DNA from 3 places in the Janthinobacterium kumbetense genome. Region 2 is predicted to be linked to each of the others. Evidence: predicted binding sites of a transcription regulator. Region 2 holds the regulator's gene; each other region holds the start of a gene.
What was found. Region 2 encodes FNR, which switches genes on or off when oxygen is low (the NO sensors DNR and NnrR bind a similar motif). Its sites were predicted from a motif close to TTGATNNNNATCAA; they were not measured.
Positions count from the first base shown of each region.

Region 1 (7,549 bases), on a different contig from region 2:
GCCGGGCGCGAACATGCGGCGGTAGCCTGCATGGTGGGCAAACGCGTGCGAGGACGCGCCGCCGGTATCGATCGTCATATTGTTCCTTGATGTAGGTCAAGCACCCGTGGCGGGCGCGGGAAGCGTGATGCCCAGCTGCACGGCCGGACGGGCCGCCACGCGGGCGTACCAGGCGGCCACGTGCGGCCAGTCATCGAGCTTGAAGCCGACTAGGTCGGCGATGTGCAGCCAGCCGAAGCTGGCGATGTCGGCGATGGAATAGTCGTCGCCGGCCAGGTAGACGTGATCCGCCAGGCGGCCATCCATGGTGGCCAGCGCGGCGTCGCACAAGTGGCGGAAGTGCGCCGTGGCGGCGACATTCGCGCCGCCGTCGGCCAGTTCAAAATGCACGCGCTGGCCCAGCATCGGCCCCATGCTGGCCGCGTGAAATTGCAGCCAGGTGATGGCGGCCCAGCGCTGCCGTGGCTGCGCCGGCAGCAAACGCCCCGTCTTTTCCGCCAGGTACCGCAGGATGGCGGCCGACTCGAACACGGTGATGCCCGTGTCGTGGTCGACCAGCACGGGAATGCGCCCGTGCGGATTGAGGGCCAGGAAGGCGGGCAAGCGGTGCTCGCCCTGTTCGATGCGCACATGGCGCAATCGATAGGGCAAGCCCAGTTCGGCCAGCGCGATGGTGGCCTTGAAACCGTTGGGCGAGCTGTCGGTATAGAGCTCCATCATGGCGCCGCCTCCTGGCGCGCGGCCTTGCCGGGCAGGATGACGATGGCGCAGGCCAGGCCCGCCGCCACCAGGCAGGCGGAAACGAGGATGGCGCCGCTGTAGCCTTGTGCGGCCGTGCCGCCGCCGGCCAGCACGGCGATACTGACCGCCACGCCCACGGCCAGGCCGACGGCCGAGCCGACTTCCTGCGTGGTCGTCAGCATGCCGCCCGCCAGGCCATGGTCCGCTTCCGGCACGCCATCGATGCCGGCCACCGTCCAGGCGGGAAACGCCAGGCCATAGCCGATGCCGGCCAGTACGGTGCCTGGCAGGATGGATGCGGCCCACGACGCCAGCGTGGCCAGCGACGCGCCCAGCATGGCCAGGCCGCCGATGAACAGCAGCATGCCGCCGACGATGACGGGCTTGGTGCCGCAGCGGGCGATCAGCGCCGGTCCGGCCCACGCGCTGGCCAGGGTAAAGGCGACGGCCATCGGCAGCAAGCCCAGTCCCGTGCGCGTGGCGGAAAACCCCAGCACTTCCTGCATGGCCAGCGCCACGACGACAAAGGTGGGGCCGAGGGCCGTATTGGCCAGCAGGGAGACGATATTCGCGCCGCCCGTCGAGCGGCGCAGGAAGACGGCCAGCGGCATCAGCGGCGCGGCCACGCGCCCCTCCACCCAGACGAACAGCGCCAGCAAGGCCAGCGCCAGCGCGACCAGGGCAAACGTGAGCGGATGGGCCAGTCCCACATGCTCGCTATTGGCAAAGGCAAACACCAGCGTCGCCGCGCCCGACGCCACCAGCAGCGCGCCCCACACGTCGAGCGAGCCGCCAGCCGCAGCGGCATCGGGCCGGCCCTGGGGCAAGGCAGGCGACAGGGCCAGCACCAGCAAGCCGACGGGCACATTGATCCACAGCACCCAGCGCCAGCCCAGCAAGTCCGTGATAAAGCCGCCCAGTATCAGTCCCGCGACAAAGCCGCTGGCCGCCACGGCCGTCCAGGCGCCGAGCGCCCGGTTGCGCTGCGCCGGCTCGGGAAACACGGCCAGCAGCAGCGAAAACGCGGCCGGCGAAAACATGGCGGCGCCGAAGCCCTGCAGCGCGCGCGTGGCCACCAGCATGGCCGGGCTGTGCGAAAAGCCGCCCAGCAGGGAGGCGGCCGTGAACAGCAACAGCCCCGCGATGAAGACGCGGCGGCGGCCAAACAGGTCGGCCGCGCGCCCGCCCAGCAGCAGGAAGCCGGCGATGGCCACGCCATACGCATTGATCACCCATTGCAGCCCGCCGGGCGTGAAGCCCAGGCTGTGCTGGATTTGCGGCAAGGGGATCATGGTGATGGAAAAATCGAGCAAGGCAACGAATTGCGTGGTGCACAGCAAAAGCAGGCAAAGCTGCCGATGTGAAAGTAACATGGAGATCCTATCGATATAGTTTTACTCGACGTCAAAAGAACGCCGCATTCCCCTATAATGCGTTTTCCTAGAGCGAAACAGAAACGATGTTTTTTCGCGCCTGACTTGAGAAAAACTATATCGATGACCTATCCTTTACCGCTCCAGGCGTTGCGCGCCTTTGTCGAAGTGGGCCAGCGCGGCAGCATCAAGGCGGCCGCCGAAGCGCTGCACGTGACGTCGGGCGCCGTCAGCCAGCAAATCCGCCTGCTGGAAGAGCGGGTCGGCATGCCCCTGTTTACGCGCGAACGCCAGGGCTTGCGCCTGACCGAGGCGGGCGTCAGGGTCCACCCCGCCCTGCTGGGCGCCTTCGCGCAGATCGCCAGCGCCAGCCAGGCGCTGGAAGACATGGGCGCGCGCCAGACGCTCACCGTCAGCACGGTCGCCACCTTTGCCGCCGCGTGGCTGGTGCCGCGCCTGGGCCGCTTCAACCAGCGCCATCCCCATATCGAGGTGCGCGTGGAAGCGACATCCGCGCTGGTCGACCTGCGCCGCGACCGGGTCGACGTGGCCTTGCGCCACGGCCTGGGCGACTATCCGGGCTTGCAGGTGACGCGTTTGATGGCGCCCGTGCTGGTGCCCGTCGCCAGTCCATCCCTGATTGCGGGCCAGCCGCCCATCGCCACGCCGGCCGATTGCCTGCACTACCCGCTGCTGCACGACACGGACCGCGCCGACTGGCCCCTATGGCTGGCCGCGCATGGCGCGCCGGACGGCAGCGAGGATGCGGCACGGGCGCTGCGCGGCTCGGCCTTCGAAGATGATTTTCTGTTGATACGCGCGGCCGAGGCGGGCCAGGGCCTGGCCCTGGTGCCGCAGCTGTATGCGCAGGAAGAAATCGCCGCCGGGCGCCTGGTGCAAGTGCTGGACTTGCCGTGGCCCGCGCGCTTTGCCTACTACCTGGTGACGCGGCCCGACGCAGCCGCGCGCCCCGCCGTGCAGGCATTCATGACATGGATTTGCGAGGAAGCGCAGGCCACGCGCTAGAACACATCGCCCCCGGCCGCACACGACACCACGCCGCACGCGGTGCTGAACAGCACCGGTACGCCGGCGCGTCCCATGGCAATGCAGCTTGCGGCGGGCAGCACGGCCAACAGCAGCGCCAGGTAGGCGAGCACCTGCAGGCGGCTCAGGGCCGGTCGCACAGCGCCCGCGGTATCGCGCGCCATGCCGCGCCTGAACGCCGTATTGCCCCTGCAGGCATCTGCCCTGCCGCTTGTCATCCTGTTCGTAAGCATGTCCCTCTCCTCGATTCCGGTTACCGGCCTGTCCCGCCGGCTTGAACGGCCTGCGCGCCTGCTGCTCAGGCTGCAATGGCATTTTGCTGCATAAATTTACCAAATACAATAAATAAATCCAAAAAGAAACAAATTTTGTTGTTTGCCAGCATGCATCGTGGCGCAAAGAAATCCGCCTTGACAGAGTGTAAAATGGGGCACTGGAGGCTGGCGCCGCCATCGAATCCGGGTATCGGCGCATGAAAAATTCACTTTTAATCATTGCAATCAGTAAATTCGTTGGAATGCATTTCGTTTATGCAACAAACGGACTTGGCCATCCCGGCGGCAGGTTGCCGGCCGCAGGCATCCCGCCAAACTTGATGTAGATCATAATTTTTTGAACAAGCTCTTGCTATCCTGTAAAAAAATGACGGGAGCCCCGGATGAACAAGACGCAGTCGAGCAATGCGGAGCAAAAGTTTGCACATGAGCGCCTGGGCAGCGCCTGGCAAGGCGTGCCGGTTCCCGGCTATCCGGAAAGCGCGCCGGAAGGCGCCACGCTCGACCTGCTGCTGAACGCCTGGCTGGGCAAATTTACGGGAGGCATTTCGCCAGCCGCGCTGGGCAACGCGTATGCCGACTGGCTCAGCCACCTCGCGCTGGCGCCGTCGAAGCAGCAAACGCTGCTGCAGGAAGCGTGGAAGAAGATCGGCCGCTGGCAGCAATATGCCTGGCAATCGGCCCTGACCGGCGGCGCCGCCGAGCCGCCGTGCATCGCGCCGCTGCCGCAGGACCGGCGCTTCGACGACCCGGCCTGGCAACGCTGGCCCTACAATCTCGTCTACCAGGGTTTCCTGCTGCAGCAGCAGTGGTGGCACCGCGCCACCACGGGCGTGCGCGGCGTCTCGCCGCACCACGAGGATGTCGTCACGTTCACCGTGCGCCAGTGGCTCGACATGCTGGCGCCGTCGAACTTCCTGCTGACCAACCCCGTGGTGCAGCAAGCTACCCTCGCGAGCGGCGGCGCCAGCCTGGCGCGCGGCATGGTCCACGCGGCCGACGACTGGCGGCGCGCCGCCATGGGCGCCGGCGCGGCCGGCGAAGCCACGTTCAAGGTGGGCGGAAACGTGGCCGTCACGCCGGGCAAGGTGGTCTACCGCAATGACTTGATCGAATTGATACAGTACGCGCCCGCGACAAAGAGCGTGCATGCCACGCCGCTGCTGTTCGTGCCCGCCTGGATCATGAAGTTCTATATTCTCGACCTGTCGCCGCACAATTCGCTGGTGCGCTACCTGGTGGGCCAGGGCCACACGGTGTTCATGATTTCCTGGAAAAACCCGCAGGAAGAAGACCGCGAACTGTCGCTGGAAGACTACCGCCAGCTGGGCGTGATGGATGCGCTCGACGCCGTTGCCCGCATCACGGGCGCGCCGCAGGTGCACGCGGCCGGCTACTGCCTGGGCGGCACCCTGCTGGCGATCGCCGCCGCGACGATGGCGCGCGACGGCGATGCGCGCCTGGCCAGCCTCACCATGCTGGCCTCGCAGGTGGACTTCAAGGAGCCGGGCGAACTGTCGCTGTTCATCGACGACAGCCAGGTCAGTTTCCTGGAAGCGGCCATGTGGAAGCAGGGTTACCTCGATACGAAGCAGATGGCGGGCGCCTTCCAGTTGCTGCGCTCGAACGATCTGATCTGGTCGCGCCGCTTGAACCACTACCTGCTGGGACAAGATGAACAGGACAGCGACCTGATGGCCTGGAACGGGGACGCCACGCGCATGCCCTGCCGCATGCATTCGGAATACCTGCGCCGCCTGTTCCTGCACAACGACCTGGCCGAAGGCCGCTACCGCACGGCAGGCCGCCACATCGCCCTGCCCGACATCGATGCGCCCATCTTTGCCGTCGGCACCCTGACGGACCACGTGGCGCCGTGGCGCTCCGTCTACAAACTGCAGCTGCTGACCGACACGGACGTCACCTTCCTGCTCACCTCGGGCGGCCACAATGCGGGCGTCGTCTCGCCGCCGGGCCAGCCGCGCCGCAGCTACCAGCTGGCCACGCACCGCCACGACGCGCCCTATGTCGACGCGGACAGCTGGCAGCGCGACGTGCCGCACCATGACGGTTCCTGGTGGCCCGCCTGGCAAGCCTGGCTGGCGCAGCAAGCGGGCGCGCAAGTGGCGCCGCCGGCCATGGGCCCCGACCTGGGCGACGCGCCGGGCAGCTACGTGCTGCAGACCTGACAACTGACAACCGAGGAAACGCCATGCCCTACACCACCCTGCTGGTCCACGTCGACAATTCCCGCCACTGCGCCCAGCGCATCCGCCTGGCCGTGCGCCTGGCCATCGCCGAAGGGGCGCACCTGATCGGTTCGGCCATGAGCGGCATCTCGCGCTATGCATATGGCGGCGGCGTCAACGCGCTGCAGTTTGCGCCGGCGCAGATGCAGGCGCTGCGCACCCAGGCCAGCGAAGCCTTGCACGACTTCGAGCGCATCGCGCGCGAGGAAGGCCTGGGCGCCTACGAAACGCGCTTCGTCGACGACGACGCGCAAGGCGCGCTGCTGCTGCAGGCGCGCTATTGCGACTTGCTGATCCTGGGCCAGACGGATGCGCAGGATACGCCGTCGCGCGTCATCGCCGGCACGGCCGAATACCTGATGCTCCATTGCGGCCGGCCCGTGCTGATGGTGCCGCACGCGCCCTCCGCCGCGCCGGCGGGCGCCGCGCAGCATCCGCTGCTGGCCTGGAACGGCAGCGCCGAAGCGCTGCGCGCCATCACCGATGCGCTGCCGCTGCTGCAAAAGGCGCGGCAAGTCACCCTGGCCGTCGTCAATTCGCACGCCCAGCCGGCCGCGCACGGCGAGCAGCCGGGCGCCGACCTGGCCCTGTACCTGGCGCGCCATGGCGTCAACGTCGAGGTGCTGCAGCACGACACGCCGCCGGGCCAGGACGTGGGAACGGCCCTGCTGGCCATGGCCGCGCAGCGGCGCTGCGACCTGGTCGTGATGGGCTGCTACGGCCACATGCGCCTGCGCGAAGCGCTGCTGGGCGGCGTCACGCGCACGGTGCTGCAGGAGACGACCTTGCCGGTGCTGGTGTCGCACTAGCGCGGCCGGAGGACCTTCAGCCTTCCTTCACCCGCCCCTCATCCGCGCTTCATGCGCGGCGGCGACACTGCTCATGCCCTCACCCACACCAGGAGTACAGCATGAGCAAGACACACGGCGCCCCCGCGCATTTCCACGCCCGCAGACACTTTCTATCGGGGATGACGGCGCTGGCCAGCCTCGCCGCATGCGGCGGCAATTCGCTGCCGCGCGCATCCGGCGTGACGGACCGGCAGATCGGCGTCGCCCCCGGCGTCAGCCTGCACGTGCGCGACTGGCCATCGGCACGGGGCGACAGCGACGACGTGATCGTGCTGCTGGCCGGCCTGGGCGCCAATGCGCATGCGTTCGACAGCCTGGCGCCCGCGCTGGCGCGCCGCCACCGCGTGCTGGCCATCACGCGGCGCGGCTACGGTTCATCGAGCAAGCCAACGCCCGCCAGCGACGCCAGCTACTCTCCCGCCACCCTCGTGGCCGACCTGCTGGCCGTGCTGGACGCACTGAAGGTGCCGCGCATCATCCTGGCCGGGCACTCCATCGCCGGCAACGAGCTGACCCTGTTCGCGGGCAGCCACCCGCGGCGCGTGCGGGGCCTCGCCTACCTGGACACGACCTTCGATTACCTGGCCAGCGGCGGCTATGAAGAACCCGCACCGACGCCCTACGACGAACCGACGCCCGGCCCGGCCGACCTGGCATCGCTGGACGCCTCGATCGCCTATGCCAGGCGCATCAACAAGCAATGGTGGCCCGCGCTGGAAGCGAACTGGCGCGATGCGCTGGAAGTGCTGCCCGACGGTTCGGTGCGGCCGAACACGCCGCCCGCCATCGCCAGGGCCATGGACGTGGCCGCGCACAATTTTTCGCCCGACTACCGCCGCGTGCGCGCGCCGGCGCTGGTCGTCACCGTCGATCCCGGCACCTTGCGCAACCTGTTTCCATGGCTGTTGCAAGCCGATCCCGCCACGCGGGCCGCCGCGCAGGAAGTACTCGACTTTATCCGGCCCCTGCGCCTGGCTGACGGCGAGCGCCTGGCCGCCGCCCTGCCCGGCAGC
Region 1 is NZ_JAMQGR010000001.1:1,378,716-1,386,264, forward strand. It holds gene NCG91_RS06105 (LLM class oxidoreductase) at 1-78, opposite strand, end outside; gene NCG91_RS06110 (glutathione S-transferase family protein) at 97-720, opposite strand; gene NCG91_RS06115 (MFS transporter) at 717-2,114, opposite strand; gene gcvA (transcriptional regulator GcvA) at 2,238-3,140, shown strand; gene NCG91_RS06125 (hypothetical protein) at 3,137-3,325, opposite strand; gene NCG91_RS06130 (hypothetical protein) at 3,324-3,488, shown strand; gene NCG91_RS06135 (PHA/PHB synthase family protein) at 3,820-5,625, shown strand; gene NCG91_RS06140 (universal stress protein) at 5,649-6,494, shown strand; gene NCG91_RS06145 (alpha/beta hydrolase) at 6,596-7,549, shown strand, end outside.
Region 1: the regulator FNR is predicted to act here: its motif matches at 3,754-3,767, upstream of NCG91_RS06135 (PHA/PHB synthase family protein).

Region 2 (7,549 bases):
CGAATGGCACCGCACGCACTTGAACAACCCGCGCGACGTGGTGCCCGAGTCGAACATGCCGTCCTACCCCTGGCTGGCGAAGACCAAGCTGGTGCCTGACGACATCATGCCGAAGATGCGCGCCCTGAAACGCCTGGGCCAGCCGTACAGCGATGCAGAGATCGCCGCCGGCCCCGCGCAGCTGCAGGACAAGACGGAAGAAGACGCCCTGGTCGCCTATCTGCAAGGCCTCGGTACATTAATCAAAACAAGGAATTAGCATGGCAATCGAAAACCTGTTTGACAGCGCCAGCAGCGTCATGACGGTGGTTTCCTTTACGACGTTCGTGGGCATCCTGTGGTGGACGTTCAGCCGCAGCAACAGCGACTTCGACGCGGCGGCACGTCTGCCGTTCGCCGACGACGCGCTCGACTATCCGGCCGAGGCCGAGACGACCCTGGCGAAGGAGCATAACCATGGCTGACTTTACCAACGGCTTCTGGAATATCTATGTGATCGTGCTGTCCCTGCTGGGCATCATCGGCTGCGGCGTGCTGCTGTACTCGCAGTCGAAAGTGAAAGTGCCGGCCGGCGCCCCCGCCGACGGCACCACGGGCCACGTCTGGGACGAGGACTTGAAGGAACTCAATACGCCGATGCCGCGCTGGTGGATGTGGTTGTTCTACATCACCATCGTCTTCTCGCTGGCGTACCTGTTCCTGTATCCGGGCCTGGGCAACTATGCCGGCAGCCTGGGCTGGAAATCGACGGGCCAGTACGAGGAAGAGCTGAAGAAGGCGGAAGCCGACTACGGTCCCTTGTTCAACAAGTACCTGAGCCAGGACTTGAAGACGGTGGCCGCCGATCCGCAGGCGCAAGCCATCGGCCAGCGCCTGTTCCTGACCTACTGCGCGCAATGCCACGGTTCGGATGCGCGCGGCAACAAGGGCTTCCCCAACCTGACCGACAAGGACTGGCTGTATGGCGGCGAACCCGACATCATCAAGACCACCATCATGCACGGCCGCAATGGGCAAATGCCACCGATGGGCGCCGCCCTAGGGTCCGAAAAGGATGTCGAGAACGTGGCCCATTATGTGCTGAGCCTGTCCGGCTCGACCTCGGATCCCGTCAAGTCGGTGCTGGGCAAGGCCAAGTTCGGCGCCTGCATGGCCTGTCATGGCGCCGATGCCAAGGGTAACCAGATGCTGGGCGCGCCAAACCTGACGGACAAGACCTGGCTGTACGGCGGCAGCGCCGACACCATCATGGAAACCGTACGCAAGGGACGCAGCAACACCATGCCGGCCTTCAGCGATTTCCTCGGCGAATCCAAGGTACACGTGCTGTCGGCGTATGTCTGGAGCCTGTCGAATCCGCAGGCACCCGCAAAGTAAAAATGGAACCTCAAGTCATCAAGATGTATGCGGCCCGCGAGCAAATCTACCCTCGCGAGGCCAAAGGACGCTACGCTACCTGGCGATGGGTATGCGTATGGCTTACCCAGCTCGCGTTCTACGGCTTGCCGTGGTTGACCTGGAATGGCAGGCAAGCCCTGCTGTTCGATTTGACCACGCGCAAGTTCTACATTTTCGGCGTCGTGCTGTGGCCCCAGGATTTCATCTATCTGGCGGCCCTGCTGATCATCTGTGCGTATTTGTTGTTCCTCGTCACGGCCATTGCCGGGCGGGTGTGGTGCGGGTTCTCTTGCCCGCAAACGGTATACACGGAAATTTTCCTGTGGGTCGAACGCCGCATCGAGGGTACGCGCAGCGCGCGCATGGCCCTCGACAAGCAGGGCCCCTCCGTGCGCAAGGCGTTCAAGAAGACGGCTAAGCACCTGGTATGGGGCGCCATCGCCCTGTGGACGGGCTTTACCTTTGTCGGCTACTTCACGCCGATCAAGGAACTGGCGCAGTCGGTGACCACGCTGAACTTCGGTCCCTGGGAATGGTTCTGGGTCTTGTTCTACAGTCTGGCAACCTACGGCAACGCGGGCTGGCTGCGCGAGCAGGTGTGCAAATACATGTGCCCCTACGCGCGCTTCCAGAGCGCCATGTTCGACCAGGACACCCTGATCATCACCTACGATGCCAAGCGCGGTGAACCACGTGGCGCCATGAGCAAGAAGGCCGGCAACAACGACAAGCTGGGCGATTGCATCGACTGTACCCTGTGCGTGCAGGTGTGTCCGACCGGCATCGATATCCGTAACGGCCTGCAGTATGAATGCATCGGTTGCGCCGCTTGCGTCGATGCCTGCAACAGCGTGATGGACAAGGTCGACCGGCCACGGGGACTGGTACGCTACAGTACCGACCATGCGATGGAAAACAACTTCAATTCGAAGCAGATACGCCAGCGCGCCATGCGCCCGCGCGTCTTGATCTACACTTCCATCCTGGCCCTGATCATCATCGCCGTGTGTACTTCGCTGGCCCTGCGCACGCCCCTAAAAATGGACGTGATCCGCGACCGCGGTTCCATGGGACGCGAAGTGGAAGACGGCATGATCGAAAACGTCTACCGCCTGCAGATCATGAACACGTCGGAGCAAAGCCAGCATTTCAAAATCAGCGCTTCCGGCTTGCCGGGCCTGACCTTGCTGACGCGCGAAGAAGTGACCTTGCAGCCGACGGAAACGCTGGGTTGGCCGATCCGCCTGCGCGTGCCGCACGGCGTGGGAGAGAAGGGCTCGAACAAGATTGCGATCGAATTGCAATCGCTGGACGACCCATCGCTGCATGTGCGTGAAAGCGCGGTATTCATCGTGCCACGTTAACAAGGAAAGGCGGACGGGGACCGGGTGCCCTCGCCGCCGCCACGAAGTTGCAGGAAGGCCGGTCCCCGCACGGGGATTGGCCGTTTACACAGGAGAAATACCATGTCCGACAGTCTGAAACTGCAAGCACCCGTTGCACCGTGGTACAAGCATCGCTGGCCATGGCTGCTGATGATCGGCCCCGGCCTGTCCGTGGTCGTCGGCAGCTTCATGGGCTATATCGCGTTTACGCAGCCCGATGCGCTGGTGGTGGGCGATTATTACAAGCAGGGCAAGGCGATCAACCAGGATTTGAAGCGCGACACGATCGCCAGCGACCTGGCGATGGATACGCGCCTGTCGTATGACGTGGCGCAAGCACGCCTGACCGGTTCCGTGCACAGCTTCGGCAAGGCCTATCAGGCGCCTTTGCAGCTGCACCTGGCGCATGCGACCCTGCCGGAAAAGGATATCAAGGTGCTGGTGCAGCCCGACGCAGCCGGCAATTTTTCCGTGGCGCTGCCGATGCTCGAGCGCAGCCGCTGGCAAGTGCTGGTGGAAAACGACAAACGCGAGTGGCGCCTGTCCGGCATCTGGACCTGGCCCCTGCAGCGCAGCATCGCGCTGCATGCGGACGAGGAACTGTAAGTCTTACTTGCAGACGTCCGTGCCGGCCGTAATGGCTTTTAACTTGGCCGGCTGCAGGATTTCAATTTCCCGGTTCGAGACGCGCAGCCAGCCTTCCTTCTTGAACTTCGACAGCAGGCGGCTGACGCTCTCGATGGTCAGGCCCAGGTAGTTGCCGATTTCCTCGCGCGACATGCGCAGCTGGAAATTGCTGCCCGAATAGCCGCGCGCTTCATAGCGCGACGCCAGGTTGACGATGAAGGCGGCAAAGCGCTGCGTCGCCTGCATATTGCCCAGCAACAGCATGACGCTTTGCTCGCGCGTGATTTCCTGGCTCATCATGCGGTGGAAATGGCGCAGCAGGGTCGGCATATTGCCCAGCAATTGTTCCAGGCTGGAAAACGGGATTTCACACACTTCGCTGTCTTCCAGCGCCACCGCATTACAGTGGTGGCGGTCGGCGCTGATGGCGTCCATGCCCAGCAGTTCGCCCGCCATCTGGAAGCCCGTCACCTGCTCTTCGCCGCCCGGATTGATCTGGTACGTCTTGAAATGCCCCAGGCGGATCGCATACAGGTTCTGGAACGAGTCGCCGATGCGGAACAGCGAGGCGCCGCGCACAATCTTGCGGCGGCGGCCGATGATCTGATCCAGCCTGTCCATGTCGCCCACATCGAGGCCCATCGGCAGGCACAATTGATGCATGCTGCAGGTCGAGCATCGCGCACGCAACGCCTCCACGTTCACGGTGGGCAAGGTTGGAGTGAGTAGCGCTTCAGTCATGTCGGTACCTTTTAGAAAATGCAACAACAAGTTTACTGCATACAGCCGCATACAGGGTTGCCGTATGCCAATTTCACCGTAAATTCGGCGAATAAACGACGTCCAGCCTTTAATTATATGGCAACATCGTCAAAAGCCCGTACGGGGCGGGCAATTTGCGCGGCGGCGCTTGCCAAGCTGGGGCATTGATAGGAAAATTCCTGACAGCATTATCTGCCGCCTGTGCCGCCCGGTACTGAAAAGGAAATCATGAAGCCTCTCGGCATTAAAGCAAAAGTCGCGCTGGCCACCAGCCTGACCTCGATCGCCATGATCGCGCTGGTCACCATGATCCAGGTGCAGCACATGCGCGACGACTTCACCCGAGTACTGCTGAGCCAGCAATCGTCCCTGATCACCCGCACCGCCGCCGAACTCGACGACAAGCTGGGCATGCTGCTGCAGATCGTCACCCTGACGGCCCGACAGCAGCCGCCGGAATTGATCGCCCGGCCCGCCCAATTGCGCGAATACTATTCGCGCCGCTCGATGCTGGTGCTGTTCGATGACGTGCTGGTGCTCGACGCGCATGGCGCCGTCGTGGCCGACATGCCGGAAGTGGCGGGGCGCGCCGGCATCAACGTCGCCGAGCGCGAGTATTTCCAGACCGTCCTGCGCACGCGCCAGCCCATGATCACCGAACCGATGCTGGGCAAGTCGAGCGGCATGCCCATCGTGCAGATGGTGGCGCCCGTGCTGGCCGCCGATGGCCAGGTGGCCGGCGTGGTGATCGGCGTGCTGCGCCTGTACAAGGACAACCTGCTGGGCCGCCTGCGCTCGGAAAAGATCGGCAAGAACGGCTATTACTTCATCCTCACGCGCGGCGCCGTGCCGCGCTACGTGCTGCACCCCGATACCAGCCGCTTGCTGCAACCGCGCAAGCCGAACGCCAACCTGACGACGACCCAGCTGCTGAAGGAAGATGGCGAAGGCAGCATGGTCAGCACCAACAGCCGCGGCATCACGGCCGTCAACAGCTTCAAGCGCCTGAAATCCGTGAACTGGCTGCTGGCCGCCTCGCTCCCCGTCGAGGATGCCTTCGAACCGTTCGATGGCGTGCTGTACCGATTGGTGCTGTGGAGCATCCTCGCCTCGCTGCTGGCCGCCTTTGTGCTGGGCTGGGTCACCGTGCGCCTGCTGTCGCCGCTGGTGCGCCTGCGCGACACCCTGCAAGCCCTGCGCACCAGCGGCAGCCGCTTCACGCCCGTGCCGGTGCAGCAGCGCGACGAGATCGGCGAACTGACGGAAGCGTTCAACGGCCTGATGAGCGAACGCGACCGCCTGCAGCAGGAGCTCGAATCGCGCGCGGCGGAGCTGGAACAGGAACGCGACCGGGCCGAGGCGGCCAACCGCGCGAAGAGCGATTTCGTGGCCAACATGAGCCATGAAATCCGCACGCCCCTCAATGCCGTGCTGGGCATGGTGTATTTGCTGGGCAATACCAGGCTCGACACGGAACAACGCAAGTATCTGACCATGGTCAGAGTAGCGGGCCAGTCGCTGCTGGGCATCCTCAACGACGTGCTCGACTATTCGAAGATCGAGGCGCGGCGCATGGAATTGTCGCCCGTCGAATTCGACCTCGATGAAGTCATGAATACCCTGGCCACGACGATGACGATGAATGCGGGCGAAAAGGAGCTGGAACTGGCCATCGCCGTCGAGCCCGACGTGCCGCGGCGCCTCGTGGGCGACGCCCAGCGCCTGCAGCAAATCCTCGTCAACCTGGCCGGCAACGCCATCAAGTTCACGGAGAGCGGCGAAGTGGTGGTGGCCGTCAGCCTGGCCGAGAGCGAGAGCGGCCGCGCCTGGCTGCGCTTCGAAGTGCGCGACACGGGCATCGGCATGACGGAACTGCAGCAACAGCAGCTGTTTGCCGCGTTTTCCCAGGGCGACCAGAGCATCACGCGGCGCTTCGGCGGCACGGGCCTGGGCTTGGCCATCAGCAAGCAGCTGATCCACATGATGGGCGGCGACATCGCCGTCGCCAGCAGCGAAGGCAAGGGCAGCCGCTTCTGGTTCAGCGTGCCCTTCGAGATGCTGGCGCAGCCGGCAGAAACGCGGCGCACGCCGGCGCTGGGCCAGCTGCGCCTGCTGGTGGCCGACGACAACCGCACCACGCGCGAACTGATCGTCAAGCTGATCGAGGCGTGGGGCTGGCTGGCCGACGAAGTGGACTCCGGTTTTGCCGCCATCGAACTGTACCGCGAACGCCTGGCGCAGCAGCAACCGTACGACGTGGTGCTGGCCGACTGGCACATGCCCGTCATGGATGGCCTGGCCACGGCCAAGGCCATCCGCCAGGCGGCCAGCGGCCAGCGCCAGCCCATCGTGGTGATGGTCAACGCCTTCGCCCGCAACCACCTGGAAGAAATCTCCAGCGCGGCCGAGGCCGACGTCGTGCTGATGAAGCCGATCACGGGATCGAGCCTGTTCGACGCCCTGCACCAGGCGCTGATCGCCAAGGACGACGGCGGCGAGCAACGCATGCTGCACCAGCCGCTGGGCACGGAACTGGCCGGCGTGCATTTCCTGCTGGTGGAAGACAATCATTTGAACCAGGCCGTGGCGCGCGGCATCCTCGAACACATGGGCGCCACCCTGGACGTGGTGGGCGACGGCTTGCAAGCCGTGGAACGGCTGCGCACGGAAGCGCTGCGCTACGACATCGTGCTGATGGACATGCAGATGCCCGTCATGGACGGCTTCAGCGCCACCCACATCATCCGCACGGAACTGCGCTTGCACCTGCCCGTGATCGCCATGACGGCCGGCGTGCTGGCGTCCGAGCGCGAGCGCTGCATGACGGCCGGCATCAGCGATTTCATCGCCAAGCCCGTGGTGGTGGAAGAAATGATGGAAGTCATCCTGCGCCACCTGCCCAAGCGCCCGCAAGTGCAGACGGCCGAGCCGGCACGCGTCGCCGATGAGGAAGTGTTTTCCATGGCGCCGCTGATGCGCGTGATGGGACGCGATGCGAAGGGGCGCGGCGTGCTGCGGCGCATGGTGGAAGACGCGCTGAACAAGGGCATGACGCCCGTGCGCGAGGCCGAAACGGCGTTGCAGGCGGGCCGCCACAGCGACGTGGCACGCATCCTGCACAGCGTGCGCGGCTCCGTCGGCACCCTGGGCACGAAACGCCTGATCCGCGCCGCGTTCGCCACCGAGGAAGCCATCGATGCGGGCCGCCTGGACGAGGTGCCGGCGCTGCTGGCGCGCACGGCGCAGGAACTGGAACAGGCGCTGGCGGCGGCGGCGGATTGGTTGTCGCGCCTGCAGGATTAAATCAGGCGGGCACGCCCAGAATCACGCTGGACGCCTTGAAGATGGCCGTCACGTTGCTGCCGAGTTCGATGCCC
Region 2 is NZ_JAMQGR010000002.1:718,970-726,518, reverse strand. It holds gene ccoO (cytochrome-c oxidase, cbb3-type subunit II) at 1-259, shown strand, start outside; gene NCG91_RS10680 (cbb3-type cytochrome oxidase subunit 3) at 261-464, shown strand; gene ccoP (cytochrome-c oxidase, cbb3-type subunit III) at 457-1,377, shown strand; gene ccoG (cytochrome c oxidase accessory protein CcoG) at 1,380-2,762, shown strand; gene NCG91_RS10665 (FixH family protein) at 2,865-3,389, shown strand; gene fnr (fumarate/nitrate reduction transcriptional regulator Fnr) at 3,393-4,151, opposite strand; gene NCG91_RS10655 (response regulator) at 4,401-7,475, shown strand; gene NCG91_RS10650 (TOBE domain-containing protein) at 7,477-7,549, opposite strand, start outside.

Region 3 (7,549 bases), on a different contig from region 2:
AATCCCCCTGCGCCTGCGCCCGCCCCCGCCCGGCAATCCACCAGCGGCCTGGCAACACTATGACGTGCCGTTCGACAGCGCCTGGCTGGGCACGGGCGCCTGGCTGCTGCGCCCGCCCGTGCAGCTGGAACTGGCGGTCAGCGGCACGGCCGCCTCGTCCGTGCTCGACGTCGACAACCTGAGCTTGCGCGCGCCCGGCGGCGAGGAACTGATCGCCAACGGCCGTTTTACGCAGGCCAACAATTGCTGGTTTTTCAGCAGCGACCACCATCACTTGCCCTGGCATATCAAGAGCATGGCGCTGCACCTGCTGGTGGAAACGGGCTGGTGCGGCGCACTGACCATGCTGGCCCTGCTGGCCGTGGCCGGCCTGCGCCTGCTGCGCCGCGCCGCGCGGGGCGAGCCGGGCGCGCTGGCCTGCGCCGCCGCCCTACTGGGTTTTCTCGTCGTCGGCCTGTTCGACAGCCTGCTCGACGTGCCGCGCCTCGCCCTGCTGTGCCATCTGATGCTGCTGTGCGCGCTGCTGCAGCCCGCGCCTTCCCCGCCACCTCCCCACCTAGAAAGCGCGCCGCCATGACAACCCTGTTTTCCGCCCTCCTATTCTGCCTGGCCCTGGCCAGCGCGCCGTGCCGCGCCGATGCGCCGCTGGCGCAAACCATCGCGCGCATCAAACCGTCCATCGTCGGCGTGGGCAGCCTGCAAAAGACGCGCACGCCGCCGATGAATTTCATCGGCACGGGTTTCGTGACGGGCGACGGCTTGAGCGTGCTGACCTGCGCCCACGTGATCCAGAAACTGCTCGACGCCAATCCGAACGAAGTCATCGGCATCCTCACGGGCCAGGGCGAGGCGGCGCAATTTCGCCCCGCCAGGGTCCAGGCGCTGGACACGGAACATGACCTGGCCTTGCTGCGCCTGGCGGGCGCGCCCCTGCCCGCCCTGGCGCTGGGCGACGCGGCCACGGTGCGCGAAGGCCAGGCCATGGCGTTTACGGGGTTTCCGCTGGGCACCTTGCTCGGGCTGCACCACGTGACGCACCGGGCCACCGTGTCATCGCTGACGCCGGTGGTCATGCCCAGCGAAAACGCGCAGCGCCTCGACATCCGGCGCCTGGCGCAGCTGCAAAAGGCGCCGTACACCGTGTTCCAGCTGGACGCGACGGCGTATCCGGGCAGCAGCGGCAGCCCCCTGTTCGATCCCGAGACCGGTCTCGTCTACGGCATCGTCAACATGGTGTACGTCAAGGGCCTCAAGGAAGCGGCCATCAGCGCCCCGAGCGGCATCACCTACGCGATTCCGGGCAGCTACATGCAGACGCTCTTGCTGAAAAACAAATGAGTAATCAATTGCGCCCCTGCCTCAGCCGGTCAGTAATGCCAGGCTCATCCCATGTCGGAAAAAAAAAGGGGTAAAACGACCGTTCACCCCCATGCTGTTCCATCAGGCCACCGTACTTACGGATCTGGGCCCCCATGTAATCGAGGTCCAGCCGTAGCAGCACGGCCGGCGCCCCCACGCGCGTGCACTCGCGCTCGCCGCCGAAGTCCTGGAATCCCAGCATGCGCTTGTAGAACACCACGTGGCGCGGGTTGACTTCGATCACGTAATCCGTAAAGCCGTGAATATTGTGGGCATAGATATAAGAGATATGAATCAGCGCCGCGAACACGCGCTTGCTCACCCCCTTGTCGATGGCCAGGCGCGACGGTTCGCACAGGCGCCGGCCTTCCTCGCGCAGGATGTCGAGCTTGTCGCGGAAGTTTTCATCGGCCGGCAAGCCGGTCTCGTCATTGTCGAGGCACAGGGTCATGGTGCCGACGGTGGTGCCGGCCGTTTCCGCAAACAGCGTGATTTTATTCAGGGCATGCGCGATGCCGGGATCGACGGCATAACCGCGCCAGCCGTACATCTTGCGGATCAGCAAACTGGCCGCCTCGCGCCGGCCGCGCGAATTGGCCATGCGGATATGAAAGCGCTGCAGGTCGAGCTCATGCTCCATGGCAGGGTCGATCTGCCCCTCGCCCACCACCAGGTCATTGAAAGTACCGGGCGTGTCGAAGGAAATAATGGGTTCATCTTCAAAGCTCATCTTGTCCTCACGTTCATCGGCCGCCGTCGAGACGGACTGAAGCCAATGCCTTGTGACAAGAGAAAAACTGGAGAAGTTCCCGCGCCTGGCAAAAAAAACAGAAGAAATATGCTATTTAATAGCAAAATTGCATGCTGAAATTTGCCTGCAAGTACAAAATGACAAATATATGTGCTGTTTTGATATTGCCGAGTCCGCTATTAAAAGAAGCTCTCCGGTATCAGCAGCACGTCGCCAGGGCGCATCATGACGTTGGCGGAAATATCGCCACGCTTCAAGAGGTCGTCGAGGCGCACGCCCAGCTGCTGCTGGTTGCCTTCGCGCATGCGGATGATGCTGGCCTTGTTGCCGGCCGCAAAATCGGTGATGCCGCCCACGGCGATGAGCACGTCCATCAGCGACATGCCCAGCCGGTACGGCAGCGCCTGCGGCTTGGCCGCTTCGCCGATGACGCGGATCTGCTCGCCATACGGGCCCGAGAAATTGGTGACGATGACCGTCACCACGGGCTGCTGGATGAACTTGCCCAACGCTTGCTCGATGTCGCGCGCCAGCTGGGTCGACGTCTTGCCGCTGGCGGGCAAATCCTCGACCAGCGGCGTGGTGATCTTGCCGTCCGGCCGCACGGCCACCGTCAGCGACACTTCCGGATTGCGCCAGACGATGATGTTGACGGAGTCTCCCGGTCCGATCAGGTAGTCGTGCATGGGCGCGCTGTCGTCGGAGGGCGCCAGCGGATGGGACGTGCGGCAGGCGCCCAGCAAGCCGGCGGCCAAGCCCAGGCCCAGCGTGTTGCAGACAAATGCACGGCGAAACGGATTCATGCGGAGCCTCTTCGAGTCGATGGCGCGTCCATGGCCGGCCGCGCAGAACCAGCCTGGGCCGCGAACTTCCTATGATTATTAAAACCCGGCAAGTCAACCTTGAGGCGTATCAAGAAGCAATCATCTTGGGAAATTTTGCCTCCCAGCCGCCCTATACTTTGCTTACTCAACAGGCAAGCATTTCTTGCAAGACGCCGTCGCCAGCCCATCGACCGTGCAGCACCGTCACCTGAAGGAAGCGACATGGAAGAATTGATACAGCAATTGCTTTCCAGCCTGAAAGGCATCTGGAAGTACCGCTGGCATGCGGTGCTGGTGGCGTGGCTGGTGGCCATCGTCGGCTTCATCAAGGTGATCACCCTGCCCGACGACTTCCAGACGTCGGCGCGCGTGTTTGTCGATACGCAAACCATCCTCAAGCCGCTGATGGCCGGCATGACCAGCGTGCCGAACACGGAACAGCAGGTGGCCATCATGAGCCGCACCCTGCTCAGCCGCCCGAACGTGGAGCGCGTCATGCGCATGGTCGACCTCGACCTCGATTCGAAGACCGTGCGCGAACACGAGGCCCAGCTCGACGACCTGATGAGCCGCATCAAGATCACCGGCACCAACGCGTATGACATCTACACGATCAGCTACAGCGGGCGCGACCCGAAGCTGGTGCGTGACGTGGTGCAAAGCCTGCTCACCATCTTTGTCGAAGGCAGTTTCCAGGGAAAAAAAGGCGATTCGCAAAAGGCGGTGCAATTCATCGACGAGCAGATCAAGAATTACGAAGACAAGCTGAGCGCGGCGGAAAACCTCGTGAAGGAATTCAAGATCCGCAACAACCTGCTGCTGCCGCGCCAGGGCATCGACTATGGCAGCCAGCTGCTGATGTCGTCCGATAGCCTGAACAATGCCAAACTGGAACTGGTCGAGGCGGAGCAGGCCCGCAAGGCCATCCAGAGCCAGATCGAAGGCGACGAGCCCGTGCTCGACCTGGAACCGAACGCATCGGCCATCGCGAATCCCGAACTCGACGAGCGCATCGCCACGCTCAACAAGAACCTCGACAGCCTGCGCATGCAATTTACGGAACTGCACCCCGACATCATTTCCTCGAAGCGCCTCATTGCCCAGCTGGAAGAACGCAAGATCGAGGAAAGCAAGCTGAAGACGGCGGCCGGCGACCCGGGCAAGAACTACAGCCCCATGCTGCAGCAGCTGAAGGTGGCGCTGACGGATGCAGACGCCAAGGTGGCCGCCATCCGCGCCCGCGTGCAGGAATACAACGCGCGCAATGAACGCCTGCTGGCGCAGAGCAATGCCGTGCCCGAGGTGGAATCGCAGCTGGCGCAGCTGAACCGCGATTACATCATCAACAAGGAAAACTATGAAAAGCTGATCGGCCGGCGCGAAGCGGCCAAGCTGTCGGGCGAACTCAGTTCCACCACGGAAATGATGGCCTTCAAGATCATCGACCCGCCCACGGTGCAGTATGCGCCCGTCGGCCCGAACCGCCCGCTGCTGTTCAGCGCGGCGCTGGGCGCGGCCCTGGTGGCCGGCATCGCCACGGCCTTGCTCATCAGCCAGGTGCGTCCCACCTTCCTCAGCCCCGCCGAACTGCGCGACGCCACGGGCTTGAACGTGCTGGGCACGGTATCGATGAACTGGACGGCGCTGCAGCAAGTGCGCCGCCGCCGCGCCCGCTACGGCTTTGGCGCCTGCCTGGGCAGCCTGTTCGTGCTGTACGGCGGGGTCATGACGGCCGCGCTGCTGAAATTCTAGATCCCAGGGAGCGACGATGAGCAGCAAGGACAGCGGCAAGCAGGAACCCACCATCCTGGGCGTGGCCGAGGCCGGCGTGCCGTACGGCGCAGCGGGCGCGGCGGGTGCGGATGGCGCGGACGCGGCCCGGTCGCCCCAGTACCGCCCCCTGAACCTGGCCCGGCTGGCGGAGCAAGGCATGCTCACGCAGGAAGGCGGACGCAGCTCGGTGGCCGAGGATTTCCGCATCATCAAGCGCCCGCTGCTGCGCCAGGCGCGCGCCACCGGCGCCGAGGCCATCCGCCACGGCAACCTGATCGTCGTCACCAGCGCCATGCCCGGCGAAGGCAAGACCTACTGCGCTGTCAACCTGGCCATGAGCATCGCCATGGAAATGGATATCACGGTGTTGCTGGTCGATGCCGACGTGGCGCGCCCGTCCGTGCTGAAGGTGCTGGGCCTGCCGCCGGAGCCGGGACTGATGGACGTGCTGCTCGACCCGCAACTGGCCATGGGCGACGTGATCCTGAAAACCAATGTGGCCAACCTGAGCATCCTGCCCGCCGGGCGCAGCAACAAGCATGCGACGGAATTGCTGGCCAGCCGCGCCATGAGCCGCCTGCTGGCGGAAATTGCCAGCCGCTACAGCGACCGCGTCGTCATCTTCGATTCGCCGCCCCTCTTGATCACCAGCGAGGCGCACGCGCTGGTCGGGCAGATGGGACAAGTGGTGATGGTGGTCGAGGCGGAAACGACGACGCAGCACGCCGTCAAGGAAGCGCTGCGGCAGATCGAGTCGTGCGAACACATTCATTTGATCTACAACAAGACCAAATCGTTCCCCGGCAACGACTACTACGGCTATGGCTATTACGACTAGCGGCCGGGTTCCGCTGCCGCTGCTGCCGTTCCTGTCCCTGCTGCTGCCCCTGCCGGCCGGCGCCGTCGACTGGCTGGTGAAACCGTCGCTGCGCCTGCGCGAAAGCTATACGGACAATGCCTTGCGCGCGCCGTCCGGCCAGGCGCAATCGGACTTCATCACGGAAATCGCGCCCGCCATCGCCCTCATCGGCACGGGTCCCCGCCTGCGCGTGCACCTCGATTACAGCTGGCGCAAATACCTGTCGGGGCAGCGCGCCGATACGGATACCCACGAACTGCGCGCCTCGGCCGACGCCGAGCTGGTGCAGGACTGGTTCTTCATCGATGCGGACGCCAGCGTGAGCCGGCGCAACATCTCGCCATTCGGCCCGCAACTGATCGACGGCCTGCCCGACACGGACAATGCCAGCACCGTGCGCACGACGGGCATCAGCCCCTACCTGCGCCACCGTTTCCGCGGCCTGGCCTCGGCCGAGCTGCGCTACACGCGCAACACGGTCGACAGCGGCGGCGACCTGCTCTCCGTGCACAGCGATGAACTGGAGTTGCTGCTCAATGGCGAGCCGCGCGGCAACGGCTGGACCTGGAACGCCAGCCACGACGTGCGCCGCACGCAGGACAGCAAGCTGGCGCCCGTGCGCATGCAGCGCAGCAGCGCGGGCTTGCGCTATCCCATCGACAGCAAGTGGGCGGCCACGGCCAGCGGCGGCATGGAAAAGGAAGGCTATCTGTCGACCAGCGGCAAGGCGCCGGCGGGCCGCTTCTGGTCGCTGGGCGGCGTGTGGACGCCGTCGCCGCGCACCAGCGTGGCCTTCAGCACGGGCAAGCGCTTCTTTGGCACCACCTACAGCCTGGACGCCACCTTCCTGCAGCGCCATACCAACTGGCAATTGAGCTACGGCGAAAACATCACCACCATGCCGACGCAGTTTTCGCGCCTGGGCGACCGCGATGCGGGCCGGCTGCTCGATCAATTGTGGCGCGGCATCTTTCCCAATGCGCGCGACCGGCGCTTGCGCATCGACGCCTTCCTGCGCTACGCCAACAGCCTGGGGCCGGAACGGGGCGCCATCAATTACTTCAGCCACCGCTATTTCCTGCAAAAGCAGCTGAAGCTGACGATGGCGCGCGCCACGGCGAAAAGCACGATGATCGTCGGCGTCACGGCCGTCGACCGCACGGCGCAAACGGCCAGCGGCATCGACAGCGGCTTGCTGCCCGGCGTGGAGTTCGGCAGCGAAGACCGCACGCGCCAGGTCGGCGGCAACCTGGGCTGGGGCTGGCAAGCCAATTCGCGCACCACCGTCAATGTCAATGCCGGCTACGCCGGCGTGCGTTCGCTGAGCGCGCCCCGGCGCGACAACAACATCACCTTGACGGCCGGCTACACGCGCATCCTGCAGCCGGACATGACGGCCAGCATCGACGTGCGGCACACGCGGCACGCCAGCAACCGCGGCGGCGATTACCGCGAAAACGGCGTCAGCGCCACGCTCACCATGCAATTCTAAGGAGGCTGCAGCATGTCCGACCCTTCGCTGTCATCCGCCGCGCCGGCGCACCTGCTGTGCGTGGTGGCCGCGCGCCCCAACCTGATGAAGATGGCGCCCATCCTGGCCGCCCTGGCGCGCCATGCTCCCGCCGTGCGCGTGACCTTGCTGCATACGGGCCAGCATTACGACACGGCCATGAACGAACAGCTGTTCATCGACCTGGACATGCGCCCGCCCGACATCGCCCTCGACGTCGGCTCCGGCAACCACGCGCAGCAGACGGCCGAGATCATGCGCCGCTTCGACGCCGTGCTCGACGCCCATCCGCCGCTGGCGCCCGATGCCGTGCTGGTGGTGGGCGACGTCAATTCCACGCTGGCGTGCGCGCTGGTGGCGGCCAAGCGCGGCACGCCCGTGATCCACGTCGAGGCGGGCTTGCGCAGCGGCGACCGGCGCATGCCCGAGGAAATCAACCGCGTGCTGACGGATCAATTGTCCGACCTGCTGCT
Region 3 is NZ_JAMQGR010000001.1:1,088,803-1,096,351, forward strand. It holds gene NCG91_RS04910 (hypothetical protein) at 1-577, shown strand, start outside; gene NCG91_RS04915 (S1 family peptidase) at 574-1,338, shown strand; gene NCG91_RS04920 (N-acyl amino acid synthase FeeM domain-containing protein) at 1,343-2,089, opposite strand; gene NCG91_RS04925 (XrtA/PEP-CTERM system exopolysaccharide export protein) at 2,290-2,913, opposite strand; gene NCG91_RS04930 (XrtA system polysaccharide chain length determinant) at 3,157-4,686, shown strand; gene NCG91_RS04935 (XrtA-associated tyrosine autokinase) at 4,703-5,545, shown strand; gene NCG91_RS04940 (TIGR03016 family PEP-CTERM system-associated outer membrane protein) at 5,529-7,058, shown strand; gene wecB (non-hydrolyzing UDP-N-acetylglucosamine 2-epimerase) at 7,071-7,549, shown strand, end outside.
Region 3: the regulator FNR is predicted to act here: its motif matches at 3,013-3,026, upstream of NCG91_RS04930 (XrtA system polysaccharide chain length determinant).